DNA from 2 places in the Kluyvera sp. CHPC 1.2972 genome. Region 2 is predicted to be linked to the other one. Evidence: predicted binding sites of a transcription regulator. Region 2 holds the regulator's gene; the other holds the start of a gene.
What was found. Region 2 encodes ArgR, which controls arginine synthesis, uptake and breakdown. Its sites were predicted from a motif close to ANTGAATAAAAATACANT; they were not measured.

Region 1 (14,813 bases), on a different contig from region 2:
CTCTTTTTCGGCGCTGTCGGCGCTCATCGGAAAGTGGCAGCAGCGCACCTCGGTCTTTTCACCGAGGTATTCACGCACGATGGAGAGCGCCAGGCTGTCGCCGCCTTTGCGCCCTGCCGGGGCGTAAAGAATATCCAGCGAGCCGAGAATGCGCGCGGCGCGAACGGTAATCAGGTCAGACGCGCCCGGCCCGGTGCTCAGGGCATACAGTTTGCCGCTCATGCGGCCTCCAGAGACTGCTGCAGATGTTCAACGAACATGGCGCGCACCACCGGGTTTTCGCCCAGACCGCACAGCCACGGCGTTGCCGGAATGCCCGCCGCGTTAAACAGCGTTTTCCACGAGTCCTCTTCGTCAGAGGCCATATCGTTGATGGCGTGATCACCCGCCACCAGCATCAGCGGCATCAGGTGTACGGCGCTGACGCCCTCTTTGCTCATGCTCTCAATCAGCACCTCCACTTCCGGGTAGCTCTCCACCGCGCCGACCCGCGCCGGGAAGCGTTGGGCGGTCATCATATGGTCGAGGCAGGCGTAGGCAGCGAAGGCGTGGTGGCTGGCACCGTGGCCCATAAACACCACTTTTTCGTTGGCGTTCAGCGCGGGCATTTGTTGAGTCAGCGCGCCCATTAGACGCACGTAGTCATCGTGGCCGCTCAGCAGGGGCGTGCCGAGCGTGAGGCGTTTAAACCGCGGGCGCAGGCTCTGCACTTCGCGGGCAATTTTTTCATATTCGTCGCCGTTGATGATGTGCAGTGACTGTACCGCTACGTCGTCGTAGCCAAGGTCCGCGAGCTTTTGCAGCGCCTCAAGCGGCGTATCGGTATCAATACCGTCGCGCGTTTTCAGCTTGCGGATGATCATCCCCGAGGTAAAGGCGCGGAACAGGTCACGGTCGGGGCAGCTGGCCGCTAGTTCGCGTTCGCAGGCGACAATATTCTTCTCGCAGGTGTCGTGGTAGCTGGTGCCGAAGCTCACCACCAGTAGGGCTTTTTTCATGCTTGATTCCTTTTGTCGTCGGCCAGCCAGCGCGTTAAGCGCTCGGCAAAAGCGGACTGACTTTCCAGTAGTTCATCGCCGGACACCAGCGGTGCCGGGCGGGTAATCACGATGCAGGGAAGCCCGGCATCCAGACAGGGCTGCACCTTTTCCAGATAGCCGCCTTCCGCGCCGGAGGCTTTGGTCACCACCACATCGGCGCGACAGTGGCGGTAAAACGCGGCGTTAAACTCGGCGCTGAACGGCGCGCAGATGGCAAAAATTTCGCCGACGCCAAAGCCGAGGTCGGTGCACTGCTGCACCACGTTCGGCACCGGCAGCACGCGGGCCAACAGCGTTTTCTCCGGCAGCCCGGCGCGCCACAGCGCCAGATCTTTGCTGCCGGTGGTCAGCAGCACGCGCTGGCCCAGCGGTTTAATCCGCTCACAGGCTTCATCAATACTGGTGACGTAGTGCAGCAGCGGGTGCGTCAGTGCGCCCTGTTGATCCGGACGCTGGTAGCGGCTCAGCAGTACGCCCGCCTCCGTACAGGCATCCCGCACGTTGCGGCTAACCGCTTCAGCGTAAGGATGAGAAGCGTCAATCACCCAGCGCGTACCGTGCTCGTGAAGCCAGGCCACCATTTCCGACTTTTCCAGACGACCGCAGCGCACTTGCCCCTGAATATCCCCCGCCAGCGCTTCCCCCGTGGGGGTGGCCACTGACACGGTGTAGCGCACCTGTGCAACATCCAGCTGCAGGCAAAGCGCGCGCGCATCGCTGGTACCGCCGACCACCAGCACGTCGCCGAAACTCACAGCACGTAGCCTCGCGGTGTGATCATCAGGTCATCCTGCACGTAGGTGGTTTTGTTGCCGACGATGACCAGGCTGGTCATATCCACCGGTTCAAAATCCATCGCGCCGAGGGTCGTCAGCCATTTTTCCTGCTTTTTACGCCCGGCGGATTTCACCACGCCCACCGGCGTATCGGCGCTTTTGACGGCGGAGAGCAGTTCAAAGGCGCGCGCCAGATGCCCTTCGCGGCCCCGGCTGCGCGGGTTATAGAAGCAGATAACAAAGTCGGCTTCCCCGGCGGCGATAATGCGTTTTTCAATCACCGGCCACGGGGTGAGCAGGTCGCTCAGGCTGATATGGCAGAAGTCGTGCATCAGCGGCGCGCCCAGCAGCGAGGCCGCGGCAATGCTGGCGGTCATGCCTGGAATCAGGCGCACTTCCACGTCCAGCTTTTGTTTGCTCACCAGCTCCAGCACCAGCCCCGCCATGCCGTAGATACCCGCGTCGCCGCTGCTGATAAGCGCTACATTGTGCCCGGCCTGCGCCAACTCAATCGCCGCCTGGCAGCGTTCGATCTCTTTGCACATCCCGGTTTTGATCACCTGCTTGTCGCCGGTAAAAGCCTTCACCAGATGGGTATAGGTTTTGTAGCCGACGACGATTTCCGCCGCCTGCAGCGCCTCGACGGCTTCCATGGTCATCATGGCCTGCGAACCAGGGCCGATTCCGATTACGCTTAACATCTGTCTGTTACTCCCAAGGTAATGGTGATGCCCTGTTCACGCAGGGTCTCGCCTACTAGATTTCCGTTACTCATCCGCCACGCCGACGGACCAGAAACGCTGCCCACCCCAACCGTCTGCTTCACAAACAGCGAGGAGGGAAAACGGTGTTCGTGCTCGCACAGGGCGGCCACGCTAAAAATTTCAAACGGCACATCGAGGTTGCTCGCCAGCTGTATCAGCCCTAGTTCATCCTGCTTCACGACGATGCTGCCGATGGCTTTCAGCGCCAGCGGGTCGAGGTGATGTGCGGCAAGCTGACGATGGAGCAGCTCGCTTAACAGCGCGCAGGGCGTTCCACGGCGACAGCCTATGCCCGCCACGATGCGCCGTGGCACCAGCTTCCAATGCGGCAATGGCAGATTTGGCAACGTATCGCGCAAGGTGATGCACACCAGCGCGTCCAACGGCGGGAGCGCGTTAAGGTCGGTCACGGTGATAAATCCGCGTCGGTCGCAGCGACTCACCGCCTCCGTCAGCGGCTCGTCCCACCACAGGCCAACACGCTGCTGACTGACCAGCATCTGGTTGACGGTTTTCACCGCCGAGCGGAAGTCGTGCATCCGCGCGTTAAGCTGGCAGGCCAGCGTATCCAGCGCCGCCACGTCGTTGACGTCGGTCGCGGTGGTGATAACCGGGTCAACGCCGAGAATGCCCGCCAGATGCCGGGCGAGGTCATTCGCCCCGCCGATATGCCCGGAGAGCAGGCTGATAACGTGCTGGCCGCGTTCATCAATCACCACCACCGCCGGGTCATGGAATTTATCCACCAGCAGCGGCGCAAGCGTGCGTACCGCAATCCCGGTTGCGCCGATAAAAATCAGCGCCGTATCGCGATGGAACGCCTGGCCGACGCTGGCAGCAAAGCTGCCCTCAAATGGCTGAAATCCCGGCTCCACCAGCCCTTCGCGGGTATAGCAGGCCATCGGCAGCACTGCGCTAAGCCGTTTTGCCAGCGCCACGCCGCCGGGGGTCAGGCAGAACAGCGCAATGCGCTCAGGCTTTGCGGTATTCATGGCTAAAATCAGCGGCGTAGAGGCGCGAGTAGTGGTACTCCTCGCCGAGGAAGTCGCCGACCAGGATCAGCGCCGTTTTGCGAATATCGGCGTCGCGCACTTTGTCGGCGATATCCGTCAGCGTGCCGCGCACGGTCTGGCTCTCGGGCCAGGTGGCCTTGTAAATCACTGCCACCGGCGTCGTCGCCGGGTAGCCGCCGTCAATCAGCCGCTCGGCGACTTTATTGATGCGCTGCACGGAGAGGTAAATCGCCATCGAGGTGCGATGCTGGGCAAAGGACTCCAGCTGCTCGCGCGCCGGCACTGGGGTGCGCCCCTCAAGACGAGTGATGATGAGGCTCTGCGACACTTCCGGCACCGTATACTCCACGCCCAACTCCGCCGCCGCACCGAGAAACGCGCTCACGCCCGGCACTACCTGCCAGTCAATACCGCGACGGGTCAGCTCTTCGCCCTGCTCGCGCACCGAGCCGTACAGCGACACGTCGCCCGTTTGCAGGCGCACCACCGTTTTCCCGGCCTTCACGCCCGCTTCCATCAGGTCGAGAATTTGCTCAAGATGCAGCTCAGCGCTGTCGTGGCACTCGGCCTCTGCCGGGCAGTAGCTCAGCAGTTCGGGGTTAATCAGCGAACCGGCGTAAATCACCACCTGCGCTTGTTGCAGCAGGCGGTAGCCTTTCAGGGTGATCAGCTCCCGGTCACCGGGGCCAGCGCCCACAAACCAGACGCAGCGGGGGTCAAAGGCTTCAGCCATGATGTTCTTCCTTCTGACAGGCGATAACAAAAACAGGGTTATTCGGTTTGAAATAGTGGCCGCTGCCGAGGGCGGTCATGGCGGAAACGCTCAGCTGCTGGCAGTCCAGCGCAGCAACGTTAGCCTGGCGCAGGTGGTCCAGCGCCTCATGCAGGTTCTCCTGCAAAATAAAGGTCATCACCAGCCGCCCGCCGGGGCGAAGATGATGCAGCGACCAGTCAATCAGCGCCCGCAAATGGCCGCCGCTGCCGCCCATAAAAATGGCGTCGGCAGGCTCGACGATAACGTCAGGCGCTTCACCCGCCACCACGTTGATATTGCCGCAGGCAAAGCGTTCGCAGTTTTCCGCCAGCAGGCGCAGCGCGGCCGGGTTGCGCTCAATGGCGGTGACGGCAAGCGTGGGATTTTGCAGCGCCGCCTCAATGGAGACGCTGCCGGTGCCGGCCCCGATATCAATCAGGTGGCTGGCCCAGTGCAGCTCTAGTTTGGCCAGCGCCAGCGCGCGTACTGCCTCTTTGGTCATCGGCACCTTTTCGCCGCGTAAAAACAGCTCATCTTTCATCGAGGATCACCACCGTGTTCATCTCATAGTCGCATTCCACGGCGCTGACCGGCAGCCAGTGGATACGTTCGTTGTCCTGCGCCAGATTCTCGCCAATCACCATCCAGCGATGCCCTTTGCCGCGCGCCACCAGCGCCTCGGCGATGGCTTTCGGGCCGCAGCGTTTATCGGTGACCATCGCCACTTTGCGATGGCTCGCCAGCATGTCGAAGTCAACCTCACGCCCGTGGCTGCTGGTCAGCCACATGTCGTTCATATCAATGCCCGCCTGCGCGCACAGGTACTGCACGGCGCTGACGCCGGGGATCACCCGCACGTTTTCACGGCCAAAGTGGGCGATAAGCCGCGTGCCGATGCCGTAAAACAGCGGGTCGCCGGAGGCCAGCACCACCACGTTTTGCGCCTGCCGTTCCTCAATCCACGCCAGCACCTGGGCAATGTTGGCGCCCAGCGGGCAGCGCTCGCCTCCAAACGCAGGAAACTGCGCCAGATGGCGCACGCCGCCCACCAGCGCATCGGCATGTTTCACCGCATCTGCGGCCAGCGGCGTCATCAGCTGTACGCCAGCCGGTCCCATTCCGACGACGGTTAACATTGCATGTCCTTGACGATCTCGTTGACCGGGCGGTTGCTGCCGAGGATCTGGTTATCAAAGGCAAACATGATGGCATCGCAGATAGGCGGGTTTTGCGTAAAGCGCAGCCGCTCCAGTACGCGCTGGCAGATGCGTTCGGCAAGATGGTTGTAGAGTCGCTGGAAGCCGTAAGCATCGATATGCTCCATAGCGGCTTCAGTGGTATCGCACTCGCTCACCAGCGTGAGCAGCTCAAGCGGCGCGCCGAGCAGCGCCAGATGGGCCACCAACGTCTCCATGCGCCCATCGGCGATATGGCTATGGGTATGGAAAATCCCGGCGGCGATTTTGACCAGCTTGCCGGGGTGGCCAATCAGCACAATCTGGCGAAAGCCAAGGCGCACCGACTCTTCAATCATGTAGCCGACGAAGTTGCTCATGGTGACCACCACCTGCGAGTCAATGCCCATCTGCTCGCGCACGAAGCGCTCACCGTGGTTGCCCGGCACCAGTACCACGCGCTCCAGCCCGGCAGCACGCTTCATCTCCAGCTCCAGCGCCAGCGAGCGTTTCCAGCTTTCTTCCGACATCGGCGTCACGATGCCGGTGGTGCCGATAATCGAGATGCCGCCCAGAATGCCCAGCCGCGAGTTATAGGTTTTCTTCGCCCGCTCTTCCCCTTCCGGGGCAAAAATCTCCACCTCTGCGCCGCGCGCCGGGCCGATAGCCTCACGGACGGCGGTTTCAATGGTGTGTTGCGGGGTGCGATTAATCGCCGCGCTGCCGATGGGCAGCCCGATGCCTTTACGGGTGACGGTGCCCACACCCTCGCCGCCGCGCAGGGTAATTTCACCGCTGTCGTTGACGGTCACGCGGGCAAAAATCAGCATCCCGTGAGTGGCGTCGATATCATCGCCGCCATCTTTACGGATGGCGGCAATACCCTGCTGGCCTTCGACGTGTGGTGATTCGACGTTCAGGTTCAGCGTCACGCCCGACGGCGTCACAATCGAGACCTGGTGAATCAGGTGCTGGCGCATCACCATCAGCGCGGCCACTTTCGCCGCCGCCGTGGCGCTGGAGCCAGTGGTGTAGCCTTTGCGCAGCGCTTTGCCGTTATGCCACACCGGGGCGTCGAAGGCGGGTTCGCTCATCGCGCCCCCTGCAGGTGGTAGAGAATGGCGTTGACGATCGCCGCCGCGACATTGCTGCCGCCTTTACGCCCCAGCGCGGCAATGCCCGGCAGGCTGCTTTTGCTCAGCGCCTCTTTGGATTCCGCCGCGCCGACGAAGCCAACCGGCACGCCAATCACTCCGCCAACGTCCAGCTCTTGATGCTCCATCAGACGGAACAGCGCGGTCGGCGCGTTGCCAAAGACAAACACTTTGTCGCCCTCTTCTTTCGCCGCAATATCCACCGCCGCCATCGAGCGAGTAATGCCCTGTGCTTTGGCCTCGCGCACTACGCGCGGGTCGCTGATATAGCAACGGCATTCGCCGCCGAAGGTCGCCAGCAGGTTTTTATTAATGCCGGAGAGCGCCATGGTGGTGTCGGTGTAAAGCGTGCACGGGCGGCTCAGCGCGTCGCACAGGCGGGTTAATGCATCCGGTGAGAACCACAGAATATCCAGCCACTCGAAATCGGCGGTGGTGTGGATTACCCGTTTGATAATCGCTTCGTGCAGCGGGCTGGCAAAACGATACTCCGGGCGCGTGTCGGCGATAATCTCGCTAATTATCTCGAAGCTTTTGCTCTCAATCGCTTGCGGTTGCTGGATATAGTTCATGCAGTACTCCTCAGGCCGCGCCGATAAGCCAGAACCTGACTGCCATAAACAGCAGCAGGGCCAGCGTTGACGCTACCCACATCAGTCGAATCGTTCGGGAAATATCATCAATGGCAATCGGGCGATGCGCGTCGCCAATCCACGGCTTGTTCACCCGCTCGCCGAAATAGTCGTTCGGGCCGCCAAGGCGAATGCCCAGTGCCCCGGCGACGGCCGCTTCCGACCAGGCGCAGTTGGGGCTGCTGTGATTTTTACGATCGCGCCAGCCGATACGCAACGCGCGCGCGCCGTTATCACGGCAGAGAAAGGCAGCAAGGCCAATCAGCAGCCAGCTCAGGCGAGCGGGAATGAAGTTCGCTACATCGTCGAGGCGCGCGCTCACCATGCCAATGGCCCGATATTTTTCGTGCTTGTAGCCCACCATTGAGTCGAGGGTGTTGACCGCTTTGTAGGCCATCGCCAGCGGCGCACCGCCGACCAACAGGAAGAAGAGCGGCGCGATAATGCCGTCGACGGTGTTTTCCGCCACCGTCTCCACCACCGCGCGGTTGATCTGTTCCGGCTGTAGCTGCGATGTATCGCGCCCGACAATCCACGACAGCTTGATGCGGCTTTCAGCAAGGTCGCCAGCCCGCAGCGGGCGTTCGACCGCCTGCGCCGACTGCGCCAGGCAGCGCCCGGCCAGCACGGTGAAAATCATCCATACCTCAACGCCCCAGCCCAGCCACGGATGCACGCGTGCGGCGAGGTGCAGCACGCCCCAGGAAACGGCGTAGGTCAGCCCCACTACCACCAACCACATCACCCCACCGCCGATACGCAGGCTAGGGTCGGAATGACAAAACCGACGCACCGCGCGTTGCACGGCGTTAATCAGGTTGCCTATCCAGCGCACCGGATGCGGCCAGTTTTGTGGGTCGCCAATAATGAAATCAAGCCCCCATGCCAGACACCAGGCCAGCAGCGTCATTGAGCGCTCCTTGCAGCGGCAAACCAGTGGTTAAGCATCGACGGGTTCTGGGCGAAATGGAGGTGCAGATAGCTGGCAAAGGTATTCCCGCGCTGCCAGCCGCCAGACCACTGCTGGAGCACCGCGCCATCGCGAGTTTTGTGGCACGCCATCACCGCAGGCGTGTGCGCGGTGAAATCGGAATAGTGGAATTCGTGGCCGCGCAGTACATCGCCGGGGGCAGCAAGCAGCGTCTGCTGTAACGCCTGCGCTTCGCAGTAGCCAAAGCGGGTCAGTCGGGTACCCATTTTGCTGTGGCCAGGCAGGATATCGGCCATCGCGTGAGTCTCACCGTTTTTATCCTCCAGCGTGGTGCCAAGGTACATCAGGCCGCCGCACTCGGCGTAAATCGCCACGCCGCGCGCGTGCGCGGCACGCAGTTGGGCCAGCATCGGCTTGTTGCCTGCGAGCGCCTGGGCGTGCAGTTCCGGGTAACCGCCGCCGAGCCAGATCATCTGACACTCGGGCAGAATCGCATCATGCAGCGGGCTAAAGCGCACAATCTTCACGCCCGCACGCGCCAGCAGGGCGAGGTTGTCCGGGTAATAGAAATTGAAGGCTTCATCGTCGGCAAGCGCAAGGGTCAGCCCCTCCCCGCAGAGCGGCTCCGGCGGCCACTGACCGGCGGGCAGCGCGTGCAGTTCAGTGAGTTCCAGCAGCCTGTCGATATCCAGCGTGCGGGACAGCGTCGCGGCAAAATCCTGCCACGGTTGCTTATCAATCGCGGATTCACGGGCGGTCACCAGCCCCAGATGACGTTCGGGTAGCGCCACGCCTTCCGCGCGCGGCACGTAGCCCAGCACCGGCAGCGCGCAGTAGCGTTCGATGGCGCTTTTCAGCAGCTGGAAATGACTCTCGCTGTTGACGCGGTTAACGATAACGCCCGCGATGTTGAGGCTCGGGTCGAAGTGCTGAAAGCCCATCACCGTGGCGGCAATGGAGGTGGAGACCGCTTTGCCGTCGACCAGCAAAATCACCGGGCAGCCTAGCTGTTTGGCCATCGCCGCGCTGCTGCAGTAGTTGGGATCGGTGCCGTAGCCGTCGTACAGCCCCATGACGCCTTCAATCACGGCGATATCGGCCTGCTGCATATGTTCGCTGAACAGCGCATTAAGGATGGAGGGGGGCAACATGAAAGCGTCAAGGTTGCGGGAGGCAACGCCACACAGCGCGGTGTGCCAGCCGGTATCGAGGTAGTCCGGCCCCACTTTGTAGGGCTGAACCCGCAGGCCGCGCTGCTGAAGCAGCGTCAGCAGGCCGAGCGTCGCCGTGGTTTTCCCGCAGCCGCTACCGGTGCCGGCGAGAACGAATGCATGCTGTCTGGCTGCCATACCCTAACCCTGTTCAGGGTGGATTTTGGGTATAGCCGCGCGCTCGCCCGGCCTGACGACCGTGCGACGCAAAGCAACCCGCTTCCCACCGAAGCTGTTGAAATAAACCAACAGGCAGGTCTTCTGGCTTAGCGTCATCCTCACCCGGCCTTCCCGATCGGTCGATCAGTGGTCATTACGGGGTCGTCAGCGTCACAGCAGCGGGGGCTGCGGAGGGTTTACACCTCCTTCCCTGGCACATAACATGCCAAACCTGTTGATTGCAGATTTATGCCGACACGATGGCCCGCATAAAATAAAAGCAGGTTACTCTAGCGCCCCGGTAAAATGATTTCGTTGCGCTGCGACAATACCGGTATATTTATTTACGGTAGTTATATTTGGAACCACAAGGCAAGGGAAATCATGAGCGTTGCGCGCTGTCCGGGCTCCTGCGGAGAGCTAATTCAGGGCTGGATTCTGGGCAGTGAAAAGCTGGTCTCCTGCCCAATAGACTGGTTCAGCACGGTGGAAGTGCGCCGGGGAACGCCGCGCCCTGATGAACGCCCGCTGACGCGCCGCATGGTCAATACCCTACTTGCCCACTGGAATTATCCCCTCGCCCTGAGCCAGACGCTGCGCATTGAAGTGGACTCGACGCTGCCGATTGCCAAAGGGATGGCGAGCAGCACCGCCGACATTGCCGCGACCGCCCTTGCCACCGCAATGCACATGGGCCATTCACTCAGCGAATCCGAACTCGCCACGCTCTGCGTCTCGCTTGAGCCAACGGACAGCACCCTGTTCCGCGCGCTGACGCTGTTCGACCACCACCATGCGCGCACGCAGATTGCCTGCGCGCCTGCGCCTGATTTCGATCTACTGATCCTGGAAAGCCCGCTGATGCTGCGTACCGCCGACTATCACCGCCTGCCGCGCGAGGCCGCGCTCACGGCCAGCGCCAGCGCACTGCAGCTGGCCTGGGAAAAGGTGCAGGCCGCCTGCGACAGCAACAGCGCCAGCCTGATGGGGGAAGCCGCGACGCTCAGCGCCATCGCCAGCCAGACGCTGCTGCCTAAACCAGGCTTTGACGCGCTTTTAGGGGTGGTAGAGTCGTGCGGATTATACGGCCTGAACGTGGCCCATAGCGGCAGCGTGGTCGGGCTGATGCTCGACCGTCGCCGTCACGATGTGGAGTATGTGAAATGGTCGCTGGCGCAAAGCGGGCTCGCTGAAATCTGGCCGCAGCAGCACCTGCTAAAAACGGTGGCAGGCGGGGTTCAGCCCAGCACCTGATGCAGCGCGTCCAGCAGTTGCTGGTTTTCCGCCTCGCTGCGAATCGCCACGCGGAAATAGCGCCCGTCCAACCCCGGATAGTTGGCGCAGCTGCGGATTAAAATCCGCCGTTGCAGCAGCGCAAACTGCAGTTCAATCTCCGCACGTTCGCAGCGCAGGAACAGGTAGTTGGCTCTGCCCGGATAAACCTTCAGCCCTGGAACACTCTCCAGCGCCCGATAAAATCGCGCCCCTTCCGTATCAAGCCAACGCCATGTGGTCTGTTGATACTCGTGGTCGTTCAGCACAATCTCCCCGGCCAACGCCGCAAAAGCGTTGATCGACCACGGCATCTGATGCTGACGTAGCCGCGCCACCGCCCGTTCGTCGCTGTTGAGCAAATAGCCCAGACGCAGGCCGGGGATGGCGTAAAACTTGGTCAGCGAGCGCAGCACCCAGATATGCGGGTTTTGCGCGAGCAGCGGAATAAAGCCCTGCTCGCCGGGAATAAAATCGATAAAGGCTTCATCGAGAATCAGCGCAATATTCAGCACCCGACAGCGTTCGGCCACCGCTAGCAGCAGCGAGCGCTCCGGCAGCAGCCCGGTCGGGTTATTCGGCGTGCAGAGAAACAGGCAGTCCAGTTCGGGGGTGAGCGCATCAAGCAGACGTGAGGTCAGCTGCCAGCCGTCCTCTTCGCGAAGCGCAAAGGTGTCAATCGCGCAGTCGATGGTTTCCAGCGCCCGGCGGTACTCAGCAAAGCCCGGAGCAACCACCATCGCCCGCTTAGGCTTCAGGCCGTGCACGAGGGTGAAAATAGATTCGGTTTCGCCGTTGCCCGCCAGACACCACGCCGCAGGTACGCCGTGGTGCGACGCCAGGGCCTGATGCAACTGCTGGTAGTCAACGTCCGGGTAGCGCTCGGCGCAGGCAAGCTGGGCAACGATAGCCTGCTTCAGGCTTTCGGGCATGCCCAGTGGATTGATATTGGCGCTGAAGTCCAGCAACTGGTCGGCGCGCAGGCCCATCAGCGCCGCCGCTTCGCGCGTGTTGCCGCCGTGGGCGCTTTTCAGCCGTGACATCGCCGGTTACCCGCGCCGCGCCAACGTCGCGCCGTCGGCAAAGTAGGCTTTGATCCCGGCGAGAATAGATTCAGCCACTTCCTGCTGGAAGGTGGCGGTCTTGAGCTTTCGCTCCTCTTCAACGTTACTGATAAACGCTGTTTCGACGAGGATCGACGGAATATCCGGCGCTTTCAGTACCGCGAAGCCGGCCTGCTCCACCTGATTTTTATGCAGGTCGTTCACCTGCCCCAGCTTTTTGAGCACCGCTTTACCAAACTTCAGGCTGTCGGCGATGGTCAGCGACTGCACCATATCGAACATGGTGTGGTCGACGTAGCGGTCGCCGCTCTTGCTGACACCACCGATTAAGTCCGAGGCGTTCTGGGTCTGGGCGAGGTATTTTGCTGCGGTACTGGTGGCCCCTTTGGTCGACAGGGCAAAGACCGATGAGCCGCTCGGCTGGCGGCTGGTGAACGCATCCGCGTGAATGGAGACGAACAGGTCGGCACGCTGCTTTTGCGCTTTCGCCACCCGCACCTTCAGCGGAATAAAGATATCTTCGTTGCGCGTCATGTAGGCTTTCATGTTGCCTTCTTTCTCAATCAGCGCACGCAGGCGACGGGCGATTTGTAGCACCACGTCTTTCTCCCGCGTTTTGTATTTACCCACCGCGCCGGAGTCCTCGCCACCGTGGCCGGGGTCAAGCATGATAACAATCGGACGGTCGCGCCCGGCTTTGCCCGGCTGCGGGCCGCTTTGCGACGGCGGCACCTGCTTTTCGAGGTCGCCCTTGTTGTAGTCTTCCAGCAGCGCCAGCAGCGGATCCTGCTGCTCATTACTGTTGGCAGGATAGAGATCCATCACCAGGCGTTCTTTAAAGTTTGCCACCGGCGCAAGGGCGAACAGCTGCGGCTTCACGTCCTGCTTCAACTCAAACACCATGCGCACCGTTTGCGGATCAAACTGCCCTACGCGTGCGGATTTAATGAACGGATCGTCGCTGCGGATCTGCGCCCCCATGCCTTTCAGCACCGAGTTCAGGTTCACCCCTTCGAGGTCGACCACCAGACGGTCAGGATTGCTCAACGCAAACTGTCGATACTTGAGCTCACGGCTGGACTCCACCGTTACGCGCGTGTAGCTGGACGCAGGCCATATGCGCACCGCCACCACCTGACTGACGGCAGCTAACCCGACCTGACTCACGCTTAACAACCACATGGCACCGGCACCTTGTAGCAGGCGACGACGGCTCAAAGACTGACTTCCCGACATGCTCCATCCCAGGTAAAAAAAGAGAAACAAAGAATTCGCATAATACGATTGACCGAAAACTTTAACCAAAGCCGCATAAACTGTCATCTACAAAAGGGTAAACATTCGTTGGATCAGCGAAATTTGGCCGGGGGTTTTCCAATGTTTAAGCAAATTCTGGCTTGCGTTTCCGACTAAAACAGAATAAAAATACACTAATTACGAATAATCATGCATTGAGGGTTGTGCCGTGGTGAAGGAACGTAGAACCGAACTGGTAGAGGGGTTTCGTCATACCGTCCCCTATATTAACGCCCACCGGGGGAAGACGTTTGTCATCATGCTTGGCGGCGAAGCCATTGAGCATGAAAACTTTTCCAGCATCGTCAACGATATTGGCCTGCTGCACAGTTTAGGCATTCGCCTGGTGCTGGTCTATGGCGCACGCCCGCAGATCGACGCGAATCTGGCCGAGCATCACCATGAACCCACCTATCACAAACATATCCGCGTCACGGATACGAAAACCCTTGAGCTGGTGAAACAGGCCGCGGGCCTGCTGCAGCTGGATATTACCGCCCGCCTGTCGATGAGCCTGAATAACACCCCGCTACAGGGCGCGCACATCAACGTGGTCAGCGGGAACTTTATCATCGCGCAACCGCTGGGCGTCGACGACGGCATCGACTACTGCCACAGCGGACGTATTCGTCGTATCGATGAAGAAGCGATTCATCGCCAGCTCGACAGCGGCGCTATCGTGCTGATGGGACCGGTGGCCGTTTCAGTTACCGGCGAGAGCTTTAACCTGACGTCGGAAGAGATTGCCACCCAACTGGCGATTAAACTGAAGGCCGAGAAGATGATCGGCTTTTGCTCCTCTCAGGGCGTGTTTAACGAAGCGGGCGACATTATCTCTGAGCTGTTCCCGAACGAAGCTCAGGCGCGCATTGAAGAGCTGGAAAAAGAGGGCGACTACCTTTCCGGCACCGCCCGTTTCCTGCGCGGCGCGGTCAAAGCCTGCCGCAGCGGCGTGCGCCGCAGCCACCTTATCAGCTATCAGGAAGACGGCACGCTGTTGCAGGAGCTATTCTCCCGCGACGGTATCGGTACGCAAATTGTGATGGAGAGCTCCGAGCAAATTCGCCGGGCGACCATCAACGATATTGGCGGTATTCTCGACCTGATTGCGCCGCTCGAGCAGCAGGGCATTCTGGTGCGCCGCTCCCGCGAACAGCTGGAGATGGAGATCGATAAATTCACGATTATTCAGCGTGATAACACCACCATTGCCTGCGCCGCGCTCTATCCTTTCCCGGAAGAGAAAATCGGTGAGATGGCCTGCGTGGCGGTGCACCCGGATTATCGAAGCTCCTCGCGCGGCGAAGTGCTGTTGCAGCGGATTGCCTCCCAGGCGAAGCAGATGGGGCTTAACCACCTGTTTGTGCTGACGACGCGCAGCATTCACTGGTTCCAGGAACGCGGCTTTAAGCCGGTGGACGTGGAGTTGCTGCCGGAGAGTAAGAAGCTGCTGTATAACTATCAGCGCCGGTCGAAGGTGTTGATGACGGATTTGGTGTAGCCCGGGCGAGGCGCTTGCGCCGACCCCGGGGTCGCTGGACTGTACGACCGGATACATAGGTAACACTTCAG
Region 2 (14,813 bases):
GCTTCTACTTTGACTCCATCCGCAGCACCGCGTGGATCAAAGACGGCGTACTGAACACGGATGATACGTTGGTGGACGGCCTGGAGGCGGATATCGCCATGAAAGGGTCGGTTAACCTGGTGCGCCGCGAGCTGGATATGGAAGCCATCGTTGCGCCGGAAATTTCGGCGACGGTCAGCGTGGCGACGGCGTTCGCGGTGAACCCGATTATCGGCGCAGCGGTGTTTGCCGCGACCAAAGTATTGGGGCCGCTGTGGAACAAAGTGTCGATACTGCGCTATCGCATCACCGGCCCGATTGATAAGCCACAGATTAACGAAGTGCTGCGCCAGGCGCGCAGCGGCAAAAAGCCATGATTTGACGCAAGCCTTGAATTGCCTCAATCTCATAAGACAAACACCCGGAATACCGGCCCGAAATGCGTGAGGCGCGCGGGCCATTAACGAGTAGCGAAATAATGAGTCTAAACCTGGTAAGTGAACAATTGCTGGCAGCGAACGGCCTGAATCATCAGGATCTGTTCGCCATTCTTGGTCAACTCACGGAGCGCCGTCTGGACTATGGCGATCTCTATTTTCAGTCCAGCTACCACGAATCCTGGGTTTTAGAAGATCGCATCATTAAAGATGGTTCTTACAATATCGACCATGGCGTTGGGGTGCGTGCAGTGAGCGGTGAGAAAACCGGTTTCGCTTACGCCGACCAGATTAGCCTGCTGGCGCTGGAACAGAGTGCGCAGGCGGCACGCACCATCGTGCGCGATGCGGGCAATGGTAAAGTGCAGACGCTGGGTGCGGTAGAACACCCGGCGCTTTATACCTCGCTGGATCCGCTGCAAAGCATGACCCGCGAAGAGAAGCTGGATATTCTGCGCCGTGTTGACAGCGTCGCGCGTGCGGCGGACCACCGCGTGCAGGAAGTGACGGCGAGCCTGACCGGCGTCTATGAACTGATTCTGGTTGCTGCGACCGACGGTACGCTGGCCGCCGACGTGCGCCCGCTGGTACGCCTGTCGGTTAGCGTGCAGGTGGAAGACGACGGTAAACGCGAGCGTGGCGCCAGCGGTGGCGGCGGTCGTTTTGGCTATGACTACTTCCTTGCCGACCTCGACGGTGAAGTGCGCGCCGATGCCTGGGCGAAAGAAGCGGTGCGCATGGCGCTGGTGAATCTCTCTGCGGTGGCTGCACCTGCGGGCACGCTGCCGGTTGTGCTGGGCGCGGGCTGGCCGGGCGTACTGCTGCACGAAGCGGTCGGTCACGGTCTTGAAGGTGACTTCAACCGTCGCGGCACCTCAGTCTTCAGCGGCCAGATGGGCCAGCTGGTGGCTTCTGAACTCTGTACTATCGTTGATGATGGCACGATGTCCGATCGTCGCGGCTCCGTGGCGATCGACGATGAAGGGACACCGGGCCAGTACAACGTGCTGATCGAAAACGGGATCCTCAAAGGTTATATGCAGGACAAGCTTAATGCTCGTCTGATGGGCGTTGCGCCTACCGGTAACGGCCGCCGCGAATCCTACGCGCACCTGCCGATGCCGCGTATGACCAACACCTACATGCTGGCCGGGAAATCCACGCCGCAGGAGATCATTGAATCCGTCGAGTACGGCCTCTACGCGCCAAACTTTGGCGGCGGCCAGGTGGATATCACTTCCGGCAAGTTTGTCTTCTCCACCTCGGAAGCCTATCTGATTGAAAACGGTAAGGTGACCAAACCGGTGAAAGGGGCGACGCTTATCGGTTCCGGTATCGAAACTATGCAGCAGGTTTCCATGGTCGGTAACGATCTGAAGCTGGATAACGGTGTAGGCGTCTGTGGCAAAGAAGGCCAGAGCCTGCCGGTTGGCGTCGGCCAGCCAACCCTGAAAGTGGACAATTTAACGGTGGGCGGCACTGCCTGACCTGAAAAAAATGCACCTCATTTTGAGGTGCATTGATGTTTGCTTATCCGGCCTACGGCTATTCCTTCCTTCTTCCCCGCATTTCCTGGAATAACCTCGCCACTTCGACAAAATAGTCGGTCAGATAGTTAATACAGACCTGCACCTTCAGCGGCAGCTTGTCCTTTTCGGTATACAGCGCGTACACCGGACGAGGATCGGACTGATAGCGCGGGAATAAGATCTCCAGCTCACCGCTGTTGATCTCATTGATCACCCACATCAGCGGCACGTAGGCAATGCCCGCACCGGCCACCAACCAACGAGAGATGGCCATCGGATCGTTAGTCACGAATCGGCCTTCCGGCAGCAGCTTTGTCGACAGCCCTTCGGGGGCAATCAGCTCAAATTCGTTATCGGGACGTACGCTATATTCCAGCCACGAATGGTTGCTCAGGTCCGCCGGCTTTTCGGGCACGCCATACTGCGCGAGGTATTTCTTCGATGCGCAGACGACCATCGGCATGCTGCCAAGGCGTTGGGAGAAGAGGCTGGAGTCCTGCAGCGCGCCCACGCGGATCACCACGTCCAGCCCATCGGCAATCAGGTCCGGCGCCGGAATTCCCGTCACCAGATTCACCGTTAATCCTGGATACTCTTTCAGCATCTCCGCCGTCATGGCAGCGAGGACATTTTGTGCCATAGTTGAAGAACAACCAATGCGCAGCGTCCCAATTGGCGTGTTGTTAAAGGCGTAAAGCTGCTCGTGCACATCCTGAACTTCTAACAGCATGCGTCGGCAGCCCTGGTAGTAAATTTTACCGGCTTCGGTTAAGCCAATGCTGCGAGTACTCCGGTTAAGCAGTTTGACCTGCAGCTCATCTTCCAGTTTAGAGACAGTCTGGCTGATGGACGAAACGCTCATTTGTAGCTGGCGCGCCGCGGCGGTAAAGGAGCCTTGCTCGACTACTTTGGCAAACACCGACATCCGTTTTAGTCGTTCCATTGTTCACTCTGGCTTAAAAGTGATTTGCATCACACTATGTAGATAAGGCGATAACAGTTACGTTAAAATACTGTTAGCTGAATAATTAAAGTTCCAATCTCACCTGCACGCTAGTCTAGTAAGGTCAACATGAGCCTGTTTCCTGTCATCGTGATTTTCGGTCTCTCATTCCCGCCGATTTTCTTTGAGCTGCTCTTATCGCTCGCCATTTTTTGGTTGGTGCGTCGCGTGCTGACGCCGACCGGGATCTACGACTTTGTCTGGCATCCTGCGTTGTTCAACACCGCACTGTACTGCTGCCTGTTTTATCTAATATCACGTTTGTTCGTCTGAGGTAGATGTGAAAACACTAACAAGAAAAATCTCCCGCACCGCTATTACGGTGATACTGGTCATCCTGGCGTTCATCGCTATTTTCCGCGCCTGGGTCTATTACACCGAATCTCCGTGGACGCGCGATGCGCGTTTTAGCGCGGACGTTGTTGCTATTGCCCCTGACGTTTCCGGCCTGATTACCGACGTTGAGGTCAAGGATAACCAACTGGTTAGCAAAAATCAGGTGCTGTTTATCATTGATCAGCCGCGCTACAAGAAGGCGCTGGAAGAGGCTGACGCAGATGTGGCCTATTATAAAGCGCTGGCCGATGAAAAAAGTCGTGAAGCCGGGCGTCGAAATAAGCTGGGCGTCATCGCGATGTCGCGCGAAGAGATTGACCAATCCAATAACGTTCTACAAACCGTGCTGCACCAGCTTGCTAAAGCGCAGGCGACCCGCGACCTGGCGCGCCTTGACCTTGACCGTACGGTGATCCGTGCCCCGGCAGATGGCTGGGTGACTAACCTTAACGTCTATGCTGGTGAATTTATCACCCGCGGCTCGACGGCGGTGGCGCTGGTTAAACAGCATTCCTTCTACGTGATGGCCTACCTTGAAGAGACCAAGCTCTCAAGCGTGCGTCCGGGCTACCGTGCCGAAATTACCCCGCTGGGCAGCAACCATGTGATTAAAGGCACCGTTGATAGTGTCGCGGCAGGCGTGACGAACGCCAGCAGCAGCGTTGACAGCAAAGGGATGGCGACCATCGACTCCAACCTCGAATGGGTTCGTCTGGCTCAGCGTGTGCCGGTGCGTATTCGTCTGGATGAACAGACAGGCAACCTGTGGCCTGCGGGGACTACCGCCACGGTGGTCATTACTGGCGAGAAAGATCGCGATGCCAGCCGCATGAGCTTCTTCCAGAAGTTAGCGCTGCGTCTGCGTGAGTTCGGTTAATCGCCATGGGCATTTTTAGTATTGCCAACCAGCACATCCGCTTTGCCGTCAAACTGGCGTGCGCGGTGGTGCTGGCGCTGTTCGTCGGCTTTCACTTTCAGCTTGAAACGCCCCGCTGGGCGGTACTGACTGCCGCCATCGTGGCGGCTGGCCCGGCCTTTGCCGCAGGTGGGGAACCCTATGCAGGGGCGATTCGCTATCGCGGGATGCTGCGTATTGTCGGCACCTTTATCGGCTGTATTGCGGCGCTGGTGATTATCATCACCATGATTCGTGCGCCGCTGCTGATGCTGCTGGTCTGCAGTATTTGGGCCGGTTTCTGTACCTGGATTTCGTCGCTGGTGCGCGTGGAGAACTCCTATGCCTGGGGGCTGTCCGGCTACACGGCGCTGATTATCGTCATCACCATTCAGGCCGAACCGCTACTGACGCCGCAGTTTGCCGTTGAACGCTGCAGCGAGATCGTGCTGGGGATTATCTGTGCGATCGTCGCCGATCTCCTGTTTTCGCCGCGATCGATCAAAAAAGAGATCGATAACGAACTCGACGGCATCCTCATCGATCAATATCGCCTGATGCAGCTGTGTATCAAGCACGGTGACAGCGATGAAATGGACAAGGCCTGGCTGGCGCTGCTGCGTCGTACGGCGGCGCTGGAAGGGATGCGCAGCAACCTGAACATGGAGTCCTCACGCTGGGCGTGGGCCAACCGCCGCCTGAAGGCGCTGAACACCGTTTCGCTGACCATGGTGACCCAGGCCTGTGAAACCTTCATCATGCAAAACTCGCGGCCTGAGCTGGTCACTGACGCCTATCGCGAGCTGTTCGAAGCGCCGGTTGAGACGGTGCAGGATGTTCATCGTCAGCTAAAACGGATGCGCCGCGTGCTGGCGTGGACGGGCGAGCACGATACGCCGGTCACTATCTACAGCTGGGTGGGGGCCGCGACGCGTTATCTGCTGCTCAAGCGTGGGGTGATTGGCAATGCCAAAATCAGCGCCCGCGAAGAAGAGATCCTGCAAAGTGAAGTGGTGGTGCGTCCGGAATCCGCCGAGCGTCACCACGCGATGATTAACTTCTGGCGCACCACGCTCTCCTGTGCGCTGGGCATTCTGTTCTGGCTGTGGACCGGCTGGACATCCGGTAGCGGGGCGATGGTGATGATCGCCGTGGTCACCTCGCTGGCGATGCGCCTGCCGAACCCGCGCATGGTGGCGATAGACTTTATCTACGGCACCATCGCGGCGCTGCCGCTGGGGGCGCTCTATTTCCTGATCATCATTCCCGCGACCCAACAGAGCATGCTGCTGCTGTGTATCAGCCTGGCGGTGATGTGCTTCTTTATCGGTATTGAAGTGCAAAAAAGGCGGCTGGGCTCGATGGGGGCGCTGGCCAGTACCATCAACATTCTGGTGCTGGATAACCCGATGACCTTCCACTTCAGCCAGTTCCTTGATAGCGCATTAGGGCAGATTGTCGGCTGCTTCATGGCGTTTATCGTTATTCTGCTGATCCGCGATAACTCCCGCCTGCGTACCGGGCGCGTGCTGCTGAACCAGTTTGTGTTTGCAGCGGTATCGGCGATGACCACCAATATGGCGCGTCGGAAAGAGAACCACCTGCCGGGGCTTTACCAGCAGCTGTTCTTACTGCTGAACAAGTTCCCCGGTGATATCGCCAAATTCCGCCTGGCGCTGACGCTGATTATTGCGCACCAGCGCCTGCGTGATGCGCCAATTCCGGTGAATGACGATCTGTCGGCGTTCCACCATCAACTGCGCCGCACGGCAGACAAGGTGATCTCTGCCAGCAGCGACGACAAGCGCCGCTATTACTTTACGCGCTTGCTGGAAGAGCTGGGGGTTTATCAGGAAAAACTGCGGGTCTGGGAAGCGCCTGAACAGGTGACCCAGCCGGTTGAGCGGCTGGTGTTGATGCTGCATAAATACCAGGGTGCACTCACGAGTAGTTAAGTGTTTTTCCCGGAGTCGCTGCGCTCGTCCGGGCTACAAATCGCAGGTAGCCCGGACGAGCGCAGCGACTCCGGGAGCCCTACCACCATTCCGCGCGATGCGCCCCTAACGGCATGGCCGGCATCGCAAACGCCATCGGTGTTTGTGCAAGCGCCAGCGCGCTGTTGAAGTAGCTTAACTCGCCGAATGGTCCCTGCTCGGTCACCATACAACGGGTAATCGCCGCTTCGCCTGGTGGGGCAATCGTCTGAAAATCCGCAATGCCCCCCAACTGCTGTAGCCACGTCGCCGTCCGGCACAATGACACATCTACCCGCCATGCACCGCCTTCATTACGCTGACGCTCCAGCGCCATCAACACGCCAAGCGTGGCGAGATAGCCGCTCAGATAATCATTCGGATAGGTTGGCCCCAGCATCGGCTGGCCCGCGCCGCCCTGTGCTACCGCCATACCGGTCACGGTCTGAGCAAGCTGCTCGAAGCCCGGCCGTGTTTTCCACGGCCCACGGTGGCCGTAGCAGTTCAGGTTAACCGTAATGATTTGGGGATTGATCTGCGCCATCTCTTCATCACTCAGGCCATAGCGGGCAAGCGCGCCGGGACGGTAGCTTTGCACAAACACATCACCTTCGCGGACCAGTTTCGCCGCCGTCTCGCGACCTTCGGTGGTGGAGAGTTCAAGATACGCGTTGCGTTTGCCGTGGTTGGTATCAACGTCAAACGGCAAAATCCGTGGACGATAAGGGGATGAAAGGTGCAGTACATTGGCGCCCATCTGCGCCAGGCCGCGGGTCGCCGTTGGCCCGGCTATCACGTGGGTGGCATCCAGCACGCGCAGCGACTTCAGCACCCGTGGCGTATCGTAACGACGTGCCTTCGGGGCGCTATCGGTCAGCCGCGTCAGGCGAATCAGTGGCTCCTGACTCACCGCCAGCCCCTGCGGATGTGCCAGCCACTCTTCACGACTGCGGGCAATGGCGGCGCACAGCCCAGCGTCGGCAATGGTCTGCTCCAGCTTCTGCGCTTCCCACTTCGCCACGGCCTGCGCCACACGGCTACGGTTATTGGGCACGTCGAGAATATCCAGAATGCCATCACGCAAACGCGGGTAGCCGCCGTGCAGGAAAATCCAGCGGTTGTCGGCAGTGAGGTAGAAATCAGTGGTGGGGTAGTCCGGGTCGTTGTACTGCCAGTTATAGCCGTTCTGCTGCTGGAAGGTGACCGCGTGGGTTGAGGCGGCAGCGCTATGGCAATCGACGGTAATTTCCTGCTGCTTGCCTCGCAGCACATCGAGCATCAGCCCTTGTAGCGCTAGCGCGAAGGCGGCTGCCTCTCCGATGGCAAACGGCGTCGGATAGACCGGTTCTGTGCTGGTGAACGTCGCGCGATCGCTCGCCAGATGTGCTAGCCCAAGCTCGTGGCACAGCTTATCAAAAACAGGATATTCACGTTTCACCGCAGGCTCCTTTCCGTTAATAAGACTATCGTTATTCTGACAACTATTACGCCAAAAGCGATAGCTATACTTAGATGGAAACACTTTTCAGGAGGGTGTAATGACCACGCAAGCATGGCAGGACAACGATCTCTTTCAGACGGGCTACCTGGTGAACGGCGAATGGCACCAGCTTAGTACCACCTTTGATGTGCTCAACCCTGCGACGGGTGAGGTTGTCGCCAAAGTCGCAAAGGCCGGTCAGCAGGAGACGGAACAGGCGATTGCCGCCGCCGCCCGCGCGTTTCCACTCTGGCGGGCGAAAACGGCGAAGGCACGCTCGGAGCTGCTGTATCGCTGGTATCAGCTCATCATCGAACATAAAAGTTGGCTGGCGAAGCTGATGACCATCGAACAGGGCAAACCGCTGAAAGAGGCGGAGGGCGAGGTGGACTACGCAGCGAGCTTTATCCAGTGGTTTGCCGAACAGGGGAAACGGGCGAACGGCGAGATAATTCCGCCAGCGAAACCGGGCTCACGCATTCTGGCGACCCGTGAGCCTATCGGCGTGGTAGCGGCGATTACGCCGTGGAACTTCCCGATGGCGATGCTCACCCGCAAGCTTGGCCCGGCGCTGGCGGCTGGCTGTACCGGGGTGATTAAACCCGCCAATAACACGCCACTGTGCGCGTTCGCACTGCTGGCGCTGGCGAAGAAAGCGGGGATTCCGGACGGGGTGTTGAACGCCGTGGCGGGGAATACGCTGGAGATTAGCGACGCGATTATGGCAAGCCATGACGTGCGTAAAATCTCTTTTACCGGATCAACCTCGGTGGGTAAAACGCTGGTGCGTAACGCAGCAGAAACCATGAAGAAAGTCTCCATGGAGCTCGGCGGCAACGCGCCGTACATCGTCTTTGAAGACGCGGATATTGACGCCGCCGTTCAGGGGGCTATCGCCAATAAGTTCCGCAACGCCGGACAGGTGTGCGTGAGCGTTAACCGTTTTTATATTCACGACAGCGTGTATGAGCGCTTCGTCAGCCAGCTTGCCGCCGCTGTGAAGGCACTGAAAGTGGGGAACGGGCTGGATGACGGCGTGATCGTGGGGCCATTGATTGAGGCTGCTGCGGTTAAAAAAGTGCGCGAACATGTTGAGGATGCTGTCGCGAAAGGGGCCAAAGTGCTGGCTGGTGGGCAGCCGCATGCGCTGGGCGGTAACTTCTGGCAGCCGACGGTGCTGGGCGACTGTCAGGAAAAAATGCTGCTGGCGCAGGAGGAGACATTTGGTCCGCTGGCGGCCTGCTTCCGTTTTAGCGATGAAGATGAAGTTATTCAGCGCGCGAATAATACACCTTACGGCCTGGCAGCCTATTTCTACACCCAGAACCTGTCGCGCGTCTTCCGCGTCGCGCAGGCGCTGGAGAGCGGTATGATCGGCATTAACGAATGTGTCGTTTCAACCGAGCTGGGGCCGTTTGGCGGCGTGAAGGAGTCGGGGCTTGGGCGCGAAGGTTCAGTGCTGGGGCTAGAAGAGTACCTCGAGGTGAAAACGCTGCACATTGGGGGACTTTAGTCTGTTGAATGGGAGAGAGGGCGTAAGATGAAAATCTATACTTTTGATTTTGACGAGATAGAGGATCAGGGCGATTTTTATCGGGAATTCGCCCGTCTTTTTGCCCTCGATCGTGAGTCGATTCGCGATCTGGATGCGCTCTGGAACGTGGTGACTGGCAATGTAATACCGCTGCCGCTGGAGATTGAATTCCTGCACATGGACGATAAGCAGCGCCGACGCTATGGTGCGCTGATTCTGCTATTTGATGAAGCAGAAGAAGAGCTGGAAGGGATGCTGCGCTTTAACGTTCAGCGCGGGTAAAAAAAAGCCCTCGCCGAAAGGCGAGGGCAAGTCGTCGGACAAGACGACGAGGGTTTATTTGTACAGTTCAGCCGTAGCGTGCGAGCTGTCGCCGGTACGGGCTTCGATAATGCGGTAGCTGCTAGCGCCTTCTTTTTCTGCTTTTGCGGCTAACTGGCTACGCATATCCATTGGGTCGCTACCTATCTGTGAAACGGAAACGGTGCCCATGGACTGTAGGTTCTGTGCCTGGTCTGCGCTCACCTGATGTACTGCGGCGCTTGCGCCGAAAGAGAGTACGGATGCCAGACCAAGGGATGCGATGATAATTGCGCTTTTCATATACTTTACTCCTCACCTTATTGTGCAGCGGTGAGAGGATGCTGATGCTTATTCCTGGGACCGCTGGGGATATTCTTTACTCAATACCGACGTACTGCGTCTTATTTATACAGTTCAGCCGTTGCATGCCAGCGATCGCCGGTACGCGCTTCAATGATGCGGTAAGACGATGCACCTTGTTCTTCCGCTTTCTTGTTCAGCATCTCATGCATATCCATCGGGGTTGAACCGACGGAACCGATGGAAACGGTGCCGATTGACTGACGGGTTTGTGCCTGGTCGCTGTTGATAGAATCAGCGGCGAAAGCGCCAAACGAGATAACGGATAGGATGCTCAGAGCGGCAACGGTAGTTTTGATTTTCATGATACTCACCTCGTCGAATTTTTTTGGAAGGCCTTTGTTTTGTGACCCTCATCACGAAATTAAGTATACACTAATCACATGAAATATTAATACCCCGCTAATTGTTTCTCGTGTAATTACTTGTCAGGAATCGTCATTTTTAGAACATATACGTATAAAAAAACGCATATTTTGGCAAAGTCGTCGGCTAATAATGCGTAAAATCAAAAAGATAGGATAATTTGATGTTTTGTGCGCTTAAGTCGAGATATATTCACTACATCTATGTGAATGCACAAAGAATCGCACTAAATGTTAACGGAACGGCAGTGAAAACGGCGGGGCGTTGGCGGGAAAACAGACTCCTCCGGAGAAACCAGAGGAGTATCGCGAGGGATTACAGTTCCTGTTCGAACAGAACCTGAATGGCCTCGTAGAGATCTTTAACAGTGAAACCCCGAGCAGGCGTGGTGAAGATCGTGTCATCACCGGCAATGCTGCCAAGAATGCCTTCCGCTTTGCCCAGCGAGTCCAGCAGACGCGCGATCAGCTGCGCCGCACCAGGGCTGGTATGAATGACGACGACAGCGTCGTTGTAGTCAATATCCAGAACCAGGTTCTTCAGCGGGCTGGAGGTGGTCGGCACGCCCAGCTCAGCAGGCAGGCAGTAAACCATCTCCATTTTGGCGTTGCGGGTACGCACTGCGCCAAACTTTGTCAGCATACGGGAGACTTTGGACTGGTTGATATTATCGAAGCCTTCTTCCTGCAATGCCTGAACAATTTCGCCCTGAGAGCTAAATTTTTCTTCTTTCAGTAATGCTTTAAAGGCTTTAACTAATTCTTCTTGTTTAGTGGAACTTCGCATAAGTCACCTGACTATGGTGGTGAAATTAACATTATTATGCATATAGGTGAATTTTTATGCAAAACAATTTATCCCAAGGGGCTAGGCCAAATAGAGAAAGGCGGGATTTTAGCAAAAATTAGACCTAAGAAACATGCCTATATCACGGGATCCAAATAAGTTAAAAGTAAATGAATTGTTATTAAATTGCTGTTGTTTTACGCAACATGCTGAGTATATTGTAATCGATAGTTGATGAAAGTTTGGTTTCGTAGATAGACCTTTTTCTGGGAGTAGTGCGGTAACGCCAGCAATGCTGCTGGAGGCGCCGCATTCTGTAAGCAATTATATTGTAATTATTTACCTTGTGAATTAAGGTCGCCGCAACGGAGTAACAACAGGTATCTCTTGCGTCGGTTATGCGGTCCACGACAGGTTATTACCTGAATGTCATTAACCATAATAAGGAGTTTAGGATGAAAGTCGCAGTCCTTGGTGCCGCCGGCGGTATTGGCCAGGCGCTTGCCCTACTACTAAAGACCCAACTGCCTTCAGGTTCAGAACTCTCCCTCTATGATATTGCCCCCGTCACGCCTGGCGTGGCTGTCGATCTCAGCCATATTCCGACTGATGTGAACATCAAAGGTTTCTCTGGTGAAGATGCGACGCCTGCGCTGGAAGGGGCGGATGTTGTCCTGATCTCTGCTGGGGTGGCTCGTAAACCCGGTATGGATCGCTCCGATCTGTTTAACGTTAACGCCGGGATTGTCAAAAACCTGGTGCAACAAATCGCAAAAACCGCGCCTAAAGCCTGCATTGGTATCATTACCAACCCGGTCAACACCACCGTGGCGATCGCCGCCGAGGTGCTGAAGAAGGCGGGCGTGTACGACAAAAATAAACTGTTCGGCGTGACCACGCTGGATATCATCCGCTCCAATACCTTCGTCGCTGAACTGAAAGGTAAAAAATGCGGCGATGTCGAAGTCCCGGTTATCGGTGGCCACTCCGGCGTCACGATTCTTCCTTTATTGTCGCAAATCCCAGGGGGCAGTTTCTCCGAGCAGGAAGTGAATGACCTGACGAAGCGTATCCAGAATGCGGGTACCGAAGTGGTGGAAGCAAAAGCCGGTGGCGGGTCAGCCACGCTCTCTATGGGCCAGGCTGCAGCGCGCTTTGGGCTGTCTCTGGTTCGCGCCTTGCAGGGCGAGAAAGGGGTGGTTGAGTGCGCCTATGTTGAAGGTGACGGCGAATACGCTCGTTTCTTCTCACAGCCGCTGCTGCTCGGCAAAAACGGGATTGAAGAACGTCAGTCTATTGGCAAACTGAGCGCTTACGAGCAGCAGGCGCTGGAAGGGATGCTGGATACGCTGAGAAAAGATATTCAGCTTGGCGAAGATTTTATTAATAAATAAAACCTGAGCGTGGAATAGAACAAAGGGGCCGATGGCCCCTTTGCATTTGGTCGTTTAGTTCGACGCCGGATATTCCTGAATCGTCACCTGCATCGTCAACTTCTTATCATCACGCATAACCACTACTGGGATCACTGAACCTGGGCGGATCTCCGCGACCTGGTCCATGGTCTCCAGTGCGGAAACCGCCGGTTTACCGTTCACCGAGATAATTACGTCGTTGTTCTGAATGCCTGCCTGCGCGGCCGGGCCGTCCGGGGCGATTTCGTTAACCACAATCCCCTGAATCTGATCGATACCGCCGCCCTGCGCGCGCAGCGGCGCAATTTCACGACCGCTAATGCCGATAAAGCCGCGGATCACGCGACCGTCACGGATGAGCTTATCCATAATTTTGGTCGCCAGCTGGAATGGGATCGCAAAGCTCAGCCCTTCCGGCGTCTCGCCGTCGTTGCTCTTATCGAAAGAGAGGGTGTTGATACCCATCAGTTCGCCCAGCGAGTTCACCAGCGCGCCGCCGGAGTTACCGTGGTTGATGGAGGCATCGGTTTGCAGAAAGTTCTGTCGGCCGCTTGGGTTCAGGCCAATACGACCAGTGGCGCTGATAATCCCCTGGGTGATGGTCTGACCGAGGTTATACGGGTTGCCGATAGCCAGCACTACGTCGCCGATGTGCGGTACGCGGGTGGGGTTAATCGGGATCACCGGCAGGCCACCGGTGGCGTTAATTTTGAGTACCGCGAGGTCGGTCAGGCTATCGGAGCCAACCAGCAGCGCTTCAAACACCCGGCCGTCCTGCAGCGCGACGATAATCTGGTCCGCATCGTTGATCACGTGTTTGTTGGTAATGATGTACCCGCGCTGATCCATAATCACACCGGAACCGAGCGTTTTAATCTCCAGCTGGCTGTGGGTGCTGCTGTTCAGGCTGCGGTTATAGACGTTAACCACCGCAGGCGCGGCGCGGCGCACCGCCGGATTATAGCTGGCGGGCGTTTCATCCGTGCTGCTAAAGCGCTGAGTGGCTAATGGATTCCACTGACGCAAAGAGGGGACGGTCACAATCAATATACCGCCAACCAGTAAACCTAGTGCGACGGAACGTAAGAGCTTTAGAAGCATGATACAAGCATCGTTGATGAAGAAACTGAGCGAAGCATACCACGAGTTTACCGGACATACATTGCATGCTATGTCCGGTTTCCGAGGATTAGCGCATAAGCAGGTAGATGCTCTCGTTGCCGCGCATAACGTTGAGTGCAATCACCGCCGGTTTGGTTTCCAGCACCTTACGCAGCTCGGCAATCGATTCGGTCTGCTGGCGGTTAATACCGATGATCACGTCATCTTTATGCAGACCTACCTGAGCGGCCGGGCTACCTTTCTCGACGTTGGAAATCACCACCCCTTTGGTGCCGCTTTTCGCCTGACCATCGCTCAGGGTTGCCCCTTCCAGCGCTGGGATAATTAGCTGTGCACTGGCGGTGGATGAGGTGCTCTTATCCAGCGTGACTTCGACTTCCAGCGGTTTGCCGTCGCGCAACAGACCCAGTTTCACTTTCGAGCCTGGTTCAGTTGTGGCAATACGGGAACGCAGTTCGGCGAAGCTGTTCAGCGGTTTACCGTTCAGGCTGGTGATCACGTCACCGGACTTAATCCCGGCTTTGGCTGAGCCGGAGTTTGGCAGCACTTCACTGACGAAGGCGCCGCGCTGCACGTCAAGATTAAACGCTTTCGCGATATCGGCGGTCATTTCCATACCGCGGATGCCGAGCAGGCCGCGTTTGATTTCACCAAACTGAATCAGCTGCTGTGCCAGGGTTTGCGCCATATTGCTCGGGATGGCAAAGCCGATACCGATGCTACCGCCGCCAGGCGCCAGAATAGCGGTGTTGATGCCAATCAGCTCGCCGTTCAGGTTGAGCAGCGCGCCGCCGGAGTTACCGCGGTTAATGGCGGCATCGGTCTGAATAAAGTTTTCCAGCCCTTCAAGGTTCAGGCCGCTGCGGCCCAGCGCCGAGACAATCCCGGAGGTCACGGTCTGACCGAGACCAAACGGGTTACCGACGGCGACGGCGAAATCGCCCACGCGCAGCTTGTCGGAGTCGGCGATGGTAATTTGCGTCAGGTGACTGGCTTTCTGGATTTGTAGCAGGGCGATATCGCTCTGGTCGTCGCTGCCGATAAGCTTGGCTTCAAATTCACGGCCATCGTTAAGCTGGACGCTGATCTTCTGTGCGTCGCTCACCACATGGTTGTTGGTCAGCACATAGCCTTTGATGGCATCAATGATGACCCCGGAGCCCAGCCCTTCAAACTGCTGTGTGGGTTCATTTGCCGGGTTACTGCCGTCATCGCCAAAGAATTTCTTCAGCTCATCCGGAACCTGCTGATTCACCGGCGCGGTGCCCTCTACCTTCACGCTCACCACGGCGGGC

Region 1: a site for ArgR is predicted at 13,360-13,377, ahead of amiC (N-acetylmuramoyl-L-alanine amidase AmiC). Genes of this name have one in related genera too.

The regions. Positions count from the first base shown of each region.
Region 1 covers NZ_JAPKIB010000030.1:23-14,835, reverse strand. The annotation lists gene V6944_RS22955 (cobalt-factor II C(20)-methyltransferase) at 1-222, opposite strand, end outside; gene cbiK (sirohydrochlorin cobaltochelatase) at 219-998, opposite strand; gene V6944_RS22945 (cobalt-precorrin-6A reductase) at 995-1,795, opposite strand; gene V6944_RS22940 (precorrin-3B C(17)-methyltransferase) at 1,792-2,517, opposite strand; gene cbiG (cobalt-precorrin 5A hydrolase) at 2,511-3,572, opposite strand; gene V6944_RS22930 (cobalt-precorrin-4 methyltransferase) at 3,553-4,326, opposite strand; gene V6944_RS22925 (decarboxylating cobalt-precorrin-6B (C(15))-methyltransferase) at 4,319-4,888, opposite strand; gene V6944_RS22920 (cobalt-precorrin-7 (C(5))-methyltransferase) at 4,878-5,483, opposite strand; gene cbiD (cobalt-precorrin-5B (C(1))-methyltransferase CbiD) at 5,477-6,616, opposite strand; gene V6944_RS22910 (cobalt-precorrin-8 methylmutase) at 6,613-7,248, opposite strand; gene cbiB (adenosylcobinamide-phosphate synthase CbiB) at 7,259-8,218, opposite strand; gene V6944_RS22900 (cobyrinate a,c-diamide synthase) at 8,215-9,588, opposite strand; cobalamin riboswitch at 9,685-9,860, opposite strand; gene V6944_RS22895 (L-threonine kinase) at 9,994-10,863, shown strand; gene cobD (threonine-phosphate decarboxylase CobD) at 10,848-11,924, opposite strand; gene amiC (N-acetylmuramoyl-L-alanine amidase AmiC) at 11,931-13,181, opposite strand; gene argA (amino-acid N-acetyltransferase) at 13,411-14,742, shown strand.
Region 2 covers NZ_JAPKIB010000004.1:27,417-42,229, forward strand. The annotation lists gene yhdP (AsmA2 domain-containing protein YhdP) at 1-356, shown strand, start outside; gene tldD (metalloprotease TldD) at 458-1,903, shown strand; gene aaeR (HTH-type transcriptional activator AaeR) at 1,962-2,888, opposite strand; gene aaeX (p-hydroxybenzoic acid efflux pump operon protein AaeX) at 3,018-3,221, shown strand; gene aaeA (p-hydroxybenzoic acid efflux pump subunit AaeA) at 3,229-4,161, shown strand; gene aaeB (p-hydroxybenzoic acid efflux pump subunit AaeB) at 4,167-6,134, shown strand; gene V6944_RS08425 (CoA transferase) at 6,214-7,590, opposite strand; gene V6944_RS08430 (NAD-dependent succinate-semialdehyde dehydrogenase) at 7,691-9,145, shown strand; gene V6944_RS08435 (barstar family protein) at 9,173-9,448, shown strand; gene yhcN-B (DUF1471 family stress response protein YhcN-B) at 9,503-9,769, opposite strand; gene yhcN (peroxide/acid stress response protein YhcN) at 9,871-10,134, opposite strand; gene argR (transcriptional regulator ArgR) at 10,511-10,981, opposite strand; gene mdh (malate dehydrogenase) at 11,437-12,375, shown strand; gene degS (outer membrane-stress sensor serine endopeptidase DegS) at 12,430-13,497, opposite strand; gene degQ (serine endoprotease DegQ) at 13,586-14,813, opposite strand, start outside.